One region of the Microbulbifer sp. ABM4_008 genome, then DNA from elsewhere that is predicted to be linked to it. Evidence: predicted binding sites of a transcription regulator. Region 1 holds the regulator's gene; each other region holds the start of a gene.
What was found. Region 1 encodes PhoB, which activates phosphate uptake and scavenging genes when phosphate is short. Its sites were predicted from a motif close to TGTCATAAANNTGTAACA; they were not measured.
Positions count from the first base shown of each region.

Region 2: the regulator PhoB is predicted to act here: its motif matches at 1,026-1,043, upstream of ppk1 (polyphosphate kinase 1).
Region 3: the regulator PhoB is predicted to act here: its motif matches at 1,421-1,438, upstream of ACYX4J_RS15930 (substrate-binding domain-containing protein).

Region 1 is NZ_CM149970.1:5,043,076-5,046,358, reverse strand. It holds gene ACYX4J_RS21940 (chorismate--pyruvate lyase family protein) at 8-721, shown strand; gene ubiA (4-hydroxybenzoate octaprenyltransferase) at 718-1,599, shown strand; gene phoB (phosphate regulon transcriptional regulator PhoB) at 1,710-2,414, shown strand; gene phoR (phosphate regulon sensor histidine kinase PhoR) at 2,499-3,283, shown strand, end outside.
Region 2 is NZ_CM149970.1:387,419-390,701, forward strand. It holds gene ACYX4J_RS01705 (Ppx/GppA phosphatase family protein) at 1-902, opposite strand, end outside; gene ppk1 (polyphosphate kinase 1) at 1,288-3,283, shown strand, end outside.
Region 3 is NZ_CM149970.1:3,669,021-3,672,303, forward strand. It holds gene ACYX4J_RS15920 (6-carboxytetrahydropterin synthase) at 1-458, shown strand, start outside; gene ACYX4J_RS15925 (16S rRNA (uracil(1498)-N(3))-methyltransferase) at 513-1,229, shown strand; gene ACYX4J_RS15930 (substrate-binding domain-containing protein) at 1,489-2,844, shown strand; gene ald (alanine dehydrogenase) at 3,137-3,283, opposite strand, start outside.

The DNA.
Region 1 (3,283 bases):
CATTGCAGTGAGCACTATATCCATTGCCGTGCTGGGGAGCAAAAATGCAACAGGGAGAGACCTGCTGCACCGGCCGGGATACAATGGGGCCTTTATCCAGACTGCGGAGTTATCGTTGCACCAATCACCATTTGTGCCCTCTGGCGATTGGCAGAGTTTGCCTCTTGAAACCCAGCAGCAACCACCCAAAAATCTGGTGCCCTGGCTGACCTATTCCGGATCACTCACCGCCGCTCTCAAGCAGCAAAGTGACGGGGACTTTTATGTTCGCGTGCTGTATCAGGGTTGGCAGACACCCCGCCCTGAAGAATGCCTTGTACTGGGATTGCACAATGGTAACCGGGCCCTGATTCGGGAAGTTTTGCTCTACGGTTGCGGACAGCCCTGGGTGTATGCCCGCAGCGTTTTACCCGAGCGCAGCCTGCAAGGAAAATCTCGCAATCTGCGCAGCCTGGATACCCGCCCGCTGGGGGAGTTGCTGTTTAGTGAGCCGGGCATTCGCAGGGGGGAGATCGCCCTAAATTTGCTGCAGAAATCCCCTGGCTGCGCCGATCGTGAACTTGGGGAAAAGGATTCTGAAGTCTGGGGTCGCCGCTCGGTATTCTGGCTGCGGGACAAGCCTTTACTGGTGTCAGAGGCTTTTCTTCCCAACTTCACACCGACAGGTGACCCCATAGCGCAAGAAGCAGCCAAAACTATCGCAACTGAGGATTCACTGTGATCAGCCAACAGATCGCACAACGCTGGCCCACCGCGCTGCCCTACTGGCAATTAGCGAGGATGGACAAACCCATAGGTTCACTGCTGTTACTCTGGCCCACTTGGTGCGCACTATGGCTAGCCGCTGAGGGGTGGCCGGGCTTCCACTTGTTTATCGTATTTACACTCGGTGTGATCCTGATGCGAGCGGCTGGCTGCGCAGTCAATGATTTCGCCGATCGCAAAATTGACGCCCATGTAAAGCGCACTGCGGAGCGTCCTCTGGCCACCGGCGCACTGACGCCAAAGTCTGCATTGGCGCTTTTCGCCGGCCTCAGCGCTGCCGCCTTCCTTCTGGTACTCACCACCAACACACTCACGATTCTCCTCTCGTTTTTAGCTCTGGCTCTGGCATTCGGCTATCCCTTTGCAAAGCGCCACACACACCTACCCCAGATGGTCCTGGGCGCCGCCTTTAGTATGGGAATCCCCATGTCTTTTGCAGCGTTTACAGGAGAAGTACCAGCAGAGGCCTGGTTGCTCTATACCGCCAACCTGGTTTGGACCCTGTGCTATGACACTTTCTATGCGATGGTGGACCGCGATGACGATCTTCAGATCGGCGTTAAATCCACCGCCATTTTGTTTGGGGAAATGGACAAGGTGGTCACCGGAACCTTACAACTTTTAGTTCTAATTGCCCTACTGCTTATTGGATCAAGGTTCTCACTCGGTATTTTTTACTACTTGGCGCTATTGCCGGTTTGCAGTTTATTCGTTTATCAGCAGTGGCTAATTCGGGACCGAGGGCGAGAGGGCTGTTTTCAGGCTTTTATCAACAATAATTGGGTAGGGTTTGCCATTTTCGCCGGCATATCGCTGCATTTTCTGCTGAATTGAAAGATGAGTGGGCCCCAGAAGTGGAGCGTCATATATTTGTCATATAAATCCCGTTTAATCCTCGGCCATAACTGGGGAAACCCTGACAACAGAGCGGGTATGGCAGGCAAATGCACAGTAAAACGATCCTGATTGTCGATGACGAATCCGCAGTGCGCGATATGCTGCGGGTCGCACTGGAAATGGCAGATTACCGCTGCCTTGAGGCGGAAAACGCCCAGGAAGCTCACGCCTTGATTATCGACGAGAAGCCCGACTTAGTGCTGCTCGACTGGATGCTGCCGGATGTTTCCGGGGTAGAGCTGGCAAGGCGCCTCAAGCGCGATGAACTCACCACCTCGTTGCCGATCATCATGCTCACGGCAAAAGGTGAAGAAGACAATAAAATCAAAGGGTTAGAGACCGGGGCCGACGATTACATCACCAAGCCTTTCTCCCCCCGGGAGCTGGTTGCTCGCTTAAAGGCCGTACTGCGCCGCGCGGGCCCGGCGACCCCAGAGGAACCCCTCAGCGCCGGCGCACTGATATTGGACCCATTGAGTCACCGGGTCACTATCAAAGGGCAGCCAGTGGATATGGGGCCAACAGAATTTCGCCTGCTCACCTTCTTCCTCTCCCACCAGGAGCGCGCCTATACACGCACCCAACTCCTCGATCATGTATGGGGCGGGAATGTCTATGTGGAGGAACGCACCGTGGATGTCCATATCCGCCGTCTGCGCAAAGCCTTGGCCATTGATGGCCACGACCGCTATATCCAGACAGTTCGCGGCACCGGGTATCGGTTTTCTGTGCAAACCGCAGAAAAAGTGTGACAATCCTCTCTGGATCGGTACCGATCCCTGCAGAATCAAACCTCCGCACTTAACGGGTGCGGGCCTGGTTCCATGAGGTATTGAATGCGGGCGGAAGAGGCTGTGCCACTGCCGCCATCTATCAGGCAACACGGCAACTCTATGTTGGATCGCAGTATTGGCGAGTTCTCGCGTTTCGTAATTATCGCCCTGGGGTGCACCATTCTCGGTGTCACCTCCGGCAGCTGGTCTCTCGCCCTGATTGCGGGATTGGCCAGCTACCTGATCTCAGTGCTGTGGCAACAGCAACGTTTCAACCGCTGGCTGGCAAACGGCAGACGCGGCCCAGCCCCAACCGCCTTTGGTATTTGGGGTGAAATCTACGACGACTTTTACCGTATGCAGCGGCGCCACCGCCGCGAAAAGCAGAAGCTGCACGTGATGTTGCGCCGGGTACAGGACAGTACCAGCGCATTGCGCGAAGGAATTGTTGCCCTGGAAGACGGCGATAACCTGGCCTGGTGGAACCCTGCTGCCGGTGAACTGCTCGGATTACAGGCCAGTGACTCCGGCCAGTCATTAGTCAACTTTGTCCGCGATCCTGGCTTTGTCAGCTATATGCACGGTGACAACAACGGGGAACCCCTCACTCTGCCCGCACCTGGCAATGAAGCCCGTATGTTACAGCTGGAAGTCACCCGCTACGGTAAAGATGAGGCTTTGGTCATTGTTCGCGACATCACCCGTTTACATAATCTCGAGCAGATGCGCCGAGATTTTGTCGCCAATGTTTCCCATGAGCTGCGCACCCCCCTCACGGTAATTGCCGGCTACCTGGAAACACTGCAAAGCAGTGATATGGCACCGCCTCCCTGGAGGAAACCCCTGGC
Region 2 (3,283 bases), 540 kb from region 1:
CCGGCCAAGTCGTGCACTATGCCCTCGCGGATTGCATAGGGGGAGACTTCCATACGCATAATGTCGAGTTCGCAGAATATTGCATGCAGTATCGCCAGGCCGGCAGCGAATACCGGGCGACGCTCTTCATCCAGGTAGGGTAAATCCAGGTCCGCGATATGTTTGGCGGAGGAAACCCGGTGCGCAAGCTGATCGATATCCCCGCGCTTGATCGCCTTTACTTCACCATCATTGCAAATCCTGGCAACCGCTTTGATAGTCCCGGAGCAACCGGTAACTTCTGCGCCTTCGGCAATATGCAGTAGCTCCTGCAATTCGGCCCGCGCCGCTCGCCGCGCGCGCTGGAAGTGGTTTACAGTGTTGCGGCTGATCAGGCCATCGGCGAAGAAACGTTTACTGTAGGAAACACAGCCTATATCCAGGCTTTCCAGTTGCTGTGGAGTATCACCACCGCGAACCAGCTCCGTAGAGCCACCGCCAATATCAATAATGCAGCGCAAGCGAGGAGGGCCATTGGCGGCGGCGAGAACCCCAGTAAAGATCAGGCGGGCCTCCTCGATGCCGCTGATAATTTCCACCGGCACACCGAGTATTGATTCCACTTCTTCCAAAAAGCCATCGGCATTGGCCGCAGCCATACGCAGTGTATTTGTACCCACAACACGCACATGGTCGAGGGGCAGTTTATCCATCACTGGTTGAAAGCGTTGCAGAACGGTCAGGGCCCGTTCGGTTACCGCCGGGTCCAAGTGGTGGTTAATATCCAGCCCCTCGGCCAGGCGCACCATGGCTCTGTCTGTGTGCAGGCGTACCATGCGCTGATCGCGAAATTCCGCTAGGAGCAGATGGAAACTGTTTGAGCCCAAATCTAGGGCGGCATAGCGTTCGTTTGGAGCTTGCATCAATATCCCGTTGAAAGCGCTAATGTATGGAGTCGGACGCTCTATTATTCATTTTGCCACTTTTCAGTCCAATAGTGGGTGCAGTCAATTTACAGCGCACCAAAAAGGCGCCAACTATAAAAGTGTTACAAAATTATTAAATATCTTTTATAAATAAAAGATATTTTTTATTTATTTGTGCCAATTTATGGACTGAAACAGTTTGGCAGAAAACTGTGAAGCCATACTAGATCGTTAGATTGCTATAGGCGCTTGCTCACAGCCACATTTCAGTGGCATATTTCTTTACTTAATCTTGACCCTCAGCCCCGTGTTAAGGCTGCTTCCAGAATAATCTGGATTTTTAAACTGCCGTCAGATACTGGGTGCGTTTTATGGTTTTGCAATGTCTAACGATGTGCCTCTATTTCCCAAAGAGTTGAGCTGGCTTTCATTTAACGAGCGTGTTTTACAGGAGGTGGAAGATGAAAGTGTGCCTGTAATTGAGCGCGTACATTTTTTGGGAATCTTCTCTAATAACCTGGATGAGTTTTTCCGTGTGCATGTTGCAGCGGTACGTCGTTTAGCTGCCTTTTCTGTTGGCGGAGAAAAGAAGGAATACTACAGTAATCTATTGCAATCGATTAATAATCGAGTGTTGAGGTTACAGTTGCGCTATGCGAAGGCCTATAACAAAGCTTTAAAGGATCTGGCAAAGCATGATATCCATGTGGTTAGGGAGACTTCGCTTAGCGATAACCAGCGCCAGTTTGTAGAAAGTTACTTTCATCGGGAAGTGCTGCCAGAGTTGGAGCCATTCTTTATCGACGGGCGCAAGCCCATGCCTTTGATTAATGAAACCAGTATCTATTTTGCGATAGCACTTGAATTGGATGATGGTACCGAGCGCTATGTGGCAATGGAGATTCCTACGGATACACTTCCCCGCTTTGTGGAGATTCCTCCACGGGAGGGGAAGCGGGAGAAAGTCTACATCGTTCTCGATAATATTATCCGAGGATGCCTTAAAGAAATATTTCGCCATGTGGTGCCTATCGCTAAAGCCAGCGCCTATACCTTTAAGATCAGTCGCGATGCTGAGTTGGAGTTAAGTGAAGAGGTAACCCAGAATATTCTCGATCGAATGGAGCGCTCATTGAAAAAAAGAAAGCGCGCAGATCCGGTGCGTATGGCATACGATGGTGATATGCCTGAGACTTTACTGGAGTTGGTGAAGAAGAAACTGAAAATGGGGCGTTATGATACCTATACCCCCGGTGGGCGTTATCACAACTCCAAAGATCTGATGAAATTCCCGGGAGAATCTGCCCGACTTCGCTATAAGCGCCTCACACCACTGCCAGCCTTACCGAAAAATGAAAGTGTATTTTCACAGCTGTGCGCAGGGGATCGGCTTTATTATTATCCCTATTATGACTTCCATGCGATTGTCAATTTCCTGGCATCTGCCGCACTAGACCCTCAAGTTAAAGAAATTCGGATTAATCTCTACCGGGTAGCAAAGAACTCCCGTGTAGTTGCGGCTCTGGTTAATGCGGTTCGCAATAACAAAAAAGTGACTGCGGTGGTGGAGTTGCGGGCACGCTTTGATGAAAAGGCCAATATCCATTGGTCCCATGAGTTGAGCGATGCCGGGGTGAATGTGGTGTATGGCATGCCCAACCTAAAAGTACATTGCAAGTTAATTTCTGTGCTTCGCCGCGAGGATGGCAAAGATCGTTTCTACAGCCATCTTGGCACCGGTAACTTTAATGAGAATACAGCGAAGGTCTATTGCGATTTTAGCTTATTGACCAATAACCAGGAGCTGGGTCGGGACGTGTACAATGTATTTGAGTTTATGCAGGCACCGCGTAAGCGCCCTTCTTTTAAACGTATTATCACTTCACCATTTTTCTATCGGGATGCGATTACTGCAGCGATAGATCGTGAAATTGATGCCGCCCAGGCAGGGAAGGAAGCGGCGCTATTTTTCAAGTGCAATAACCTTGTGGATAGCCAGATTATTGAGCAGCTGTATCGTGCCAGTGCCGCAGGTGTAAAAATTCGTATTATCGTTCGTGGGATGTGTGCATTGGTTTGTGAGACTCCGGGCGTATCAGACAATATTCGTATTATCAGTTTGGTAGATAAGTACCTGGAGCATGCCAGAGTCTATATTTTTCACAATGGTGGTGATGAGCTGATGTGGTTGTCTTCGGCGGACCTGATGAAACGAAACCTGGATCAGCGAGTTGAAGTCACTTTCCCGCTTATGAATCCGGAGCACCAGGCTACAGTTCGCAAAATTATGGAATTGCAGTGGAGTGATAATCAGAAGGCACGGCTAATTGATGCCAGGCAAACAAATTCCAAGTTAGCTAATGAGGGACGAAAAGGTT
Region 3 (3,283 bases), 1.4 Mb from region 1:
AGCTCAAGCTCAGCTTCCACTGTGAAGTCATTGAAGATGCTTTCTACCACTACAGCCATGGCCTGAAAAAACACCTTGGCAACTGCCAGCGTATCGCCCATGGACACCGTTCACGTATTCAGGTCATGACGGGTGGCCAACGCGATACAGAGCTGGAAAAGTACTGGGCTGAGCGCTGGGAAGATATCTACCTGGGCACTCGCGAGGATCTGGTTTCAACAACTGCCGATGATCGCGGTGAGGATATCCATAACTTTGCTTACAGTGCACAACAGGGAAACTTCACCCTGTCCATCCCTGCCAAAGTTTGTGAAATTCTTGACTGTGATACCACGGTGGAGCAGTTGGCCCAATATATTGCCAACACCCTGGCGGCTAAAGAGCCTGGGAAAGCGATTACCGTAAGAGCCTACGAAGGTATTGGCAAAGGCGCGATTGCTTCAGCTCAAACCAGCTAGCCCAGCCCCATAGCACCGACACCGTTATAAATTGAAGTACCAAGGCGCCCGACTTTGAACCTGATTGTTTTACAAAAGCACGACTTTATTAGCCCCAATCGCGTCCGCCTGACTGGACGCCAATTGGAGCATATCATCAAGGTTCACAGAGCAGCGCCGGGACAACAACTTCGTGTCGGACTGCTCGACGGGCAAATAGGTAGTGGCGAGATTGTTACGCTCGACGAGAAGTGCGTTGAGCTTGAAGTGGCACTCGCAATCGATCCGCCCCAGCCATTACCTCTCACACTTATTTTGGCCCTGCCTCGACCCAAAATGCTCAAGCGGGTTATCCAGCACCTGACTGCACTCGGAGTCAAAAAACTGGTTTTAATTAATAGTTACCGGGTCGAAAAGTCTTACTGGCAAACCCCCTGGTTGCAGGAAGACAAACTCTTTGAGCAATGCTTGCTCGGACTAGAGCAGGCTGTCGATACGCAACTGCCGGAAATTCTGTTGCGCAAACGCTTTAAACCGTTTGTCGAAGACGAACTCCCTTCCCTCTCCAGTGACTCCCGTAAACTGGTGGCTCATCCAGTAGGGGGAACAGCTTGCCCTGTGGACATAAAGCAACCGACCACTTTAGCCATTGGCCCTGAAGGCGGCTTTATCAGTTATGAAGTCGAGAAGCTCCAGGAAGCAGGCTTTCAATCCGTTCACCTGGGTCCACGTATTTTGCGGGTAGAAACTGCACTGCCAGTCCTAATTAGCCGGTTATTTCCCGCTTTTTAAATTGCTCAAATTTTAGAGGCTCTAATACGCCTTCACGGGGGCCTCTAAACACCTGTTTGATCTATTGTGTTTTAAAACATAGAGCAAGCTTTTACGAAAGCTTAACCACCCATACTTCAATTGTTCAAATAAACCCCGCTAAAGTTACCTATCTCTCACGATGAGACAATTGCGTAATTCAGCAATCAATATTTCATCAATTTGTCACAATTAAGTCATATTTTGCGCCCTCGTTTTACCACCTTACGGTCGAATTACTATGAGCGTATTCTTAAGCCGGCTAAAGCAAACCCTTACCTTACTTCTTCTTGGGGGGGCACTGGCTGCTGCAACTTCTACAGCCCAAACCCGTTTCCCTCCCGATACAACGGGCCTGCTTTTTACTCTACACGGCTCCAATACTGTCGGTGCAAAGCTGGCACCCAACCTGGTGAGCGATTACCTCGAAGCCCGTGGTGGCAGTAATCTGGAGATTATCCCTTTAGGGAAAGAAAATGAGGTTCGAGTGCAAGGGGATCTCGGTGGCAAAAAAATATATGTCGATATTGCGGCACACGGTTCGAGCACGGGATTTAAAGGCCTTGAACGGTCCCAGGCCAATATCGCCATGGCTTCGCGACCAATAAAAGATGCTGAGCACGCAGCCCTGAGTCGCTTTGGAGATATGCGCGGTCAAGGTGCAGAACATGTCATTGCCATCGATGGACTCGCCATTATTGTTCACCCTCAAAACCCCATTACTCAATTAACCCTGCAACAAATAGCAGCAATATTTTCCGGGAAAATTACCGACTGGTCTGAAGTGGGCGGGCGGAAAGGTCGTATCAAAGTTCTGGCGAGAGATAATCAGTCCGGCACCTGGGATACGTTTAAAAGCTTGGTGCTCGGGAAAAAGCACTCCCTTATTACTAATGCAAAACGCTTCGAATCGAATGATCAATTGTCAGACCGTGTTTCGGCGAATCCCAACAGTATTGGGTTTGTCGGCTTGGCGTCTATTCGACGGGCCAAGGCCGTATCGGTATCTGACCAGAACACCCAACCGCAAGCTCCAGAGCATCTGACAATTGCAACTGAAGACTACCCCCTCTCCCGCCGTCTATTTCTCTATACCGCTGCTTACGGTTTAAAACCCGTCGCCGAAGAGTTCCTGCACTTTGTACAGAGTGAACAGGGACAGGAGCTGGTAAAGGCCACTGGATTTGTCGCGCAGACGCCAATCGGTGTAAAACCTGAAGCCAACCGGGAGGGGCCCAGCGAATACCTGAAGTTAACGGAAAATGCAGAACGCCTGAGTATTAACTTCCGTTTCTCTGAAGGCAGCGCCTCTTTAGATAACAAGGCAAAACAGGATATACAGCGACTTGTCCGCTTTATGCAAAAGCCTGAGAACAGCCACAAGCGACTGCTATTGATCGGATTTGGCGATGAGAAAGTGAGCGAGGGACGCTCAATCGTGTTATCAAAACTACGCGCAGTTACCGTTCGCTCAGCTCTAAGGGATCACCAGATTAATACAGCACCGGTTCAGGGCTTTGGTGCCTATCTGCCGGTAGCCTCCAACAGCTCCAGCTCAAAGATAAAAAATCGCCGGGTAGAAATCTGGGTTATTTAACCCTAGCCCTAAACCCCTCTCCCTCGTGAGGCGACAAGGAAGTCCCTCAGCACCCTTTCTGTTTTTCCTCCTCCCCTTCCCCAGTTTTTCCCTAAACAACAAGCCCAGCTTTCTCCAAAACATAAATAACGCGCATAAAAAAGCCGCGTAAATACGCGGCTATCAATTAGTGGCTATGCCACCAGGTCTCACAGAGAGGAACGCAAAGAGCGCTCCGGGGGAAACTTCCCAACAACAAGCGCGTTACCGCTTATTTACAATGTGGCCGCCCGCAGGCGGCCACTGGGGGCAATTAAGCTACAGCGTCTTCCGCTACTGCTTGTTTTTGCAGAGCCAGTTTGGGATCTACAAACTCGTAACCCAATACGTCGGCTACGGCTTGGTAGGTCACCATGCCAGCGTGAACATTCAGGCCTTCCAGCAGGTTGGAATCGTCCAA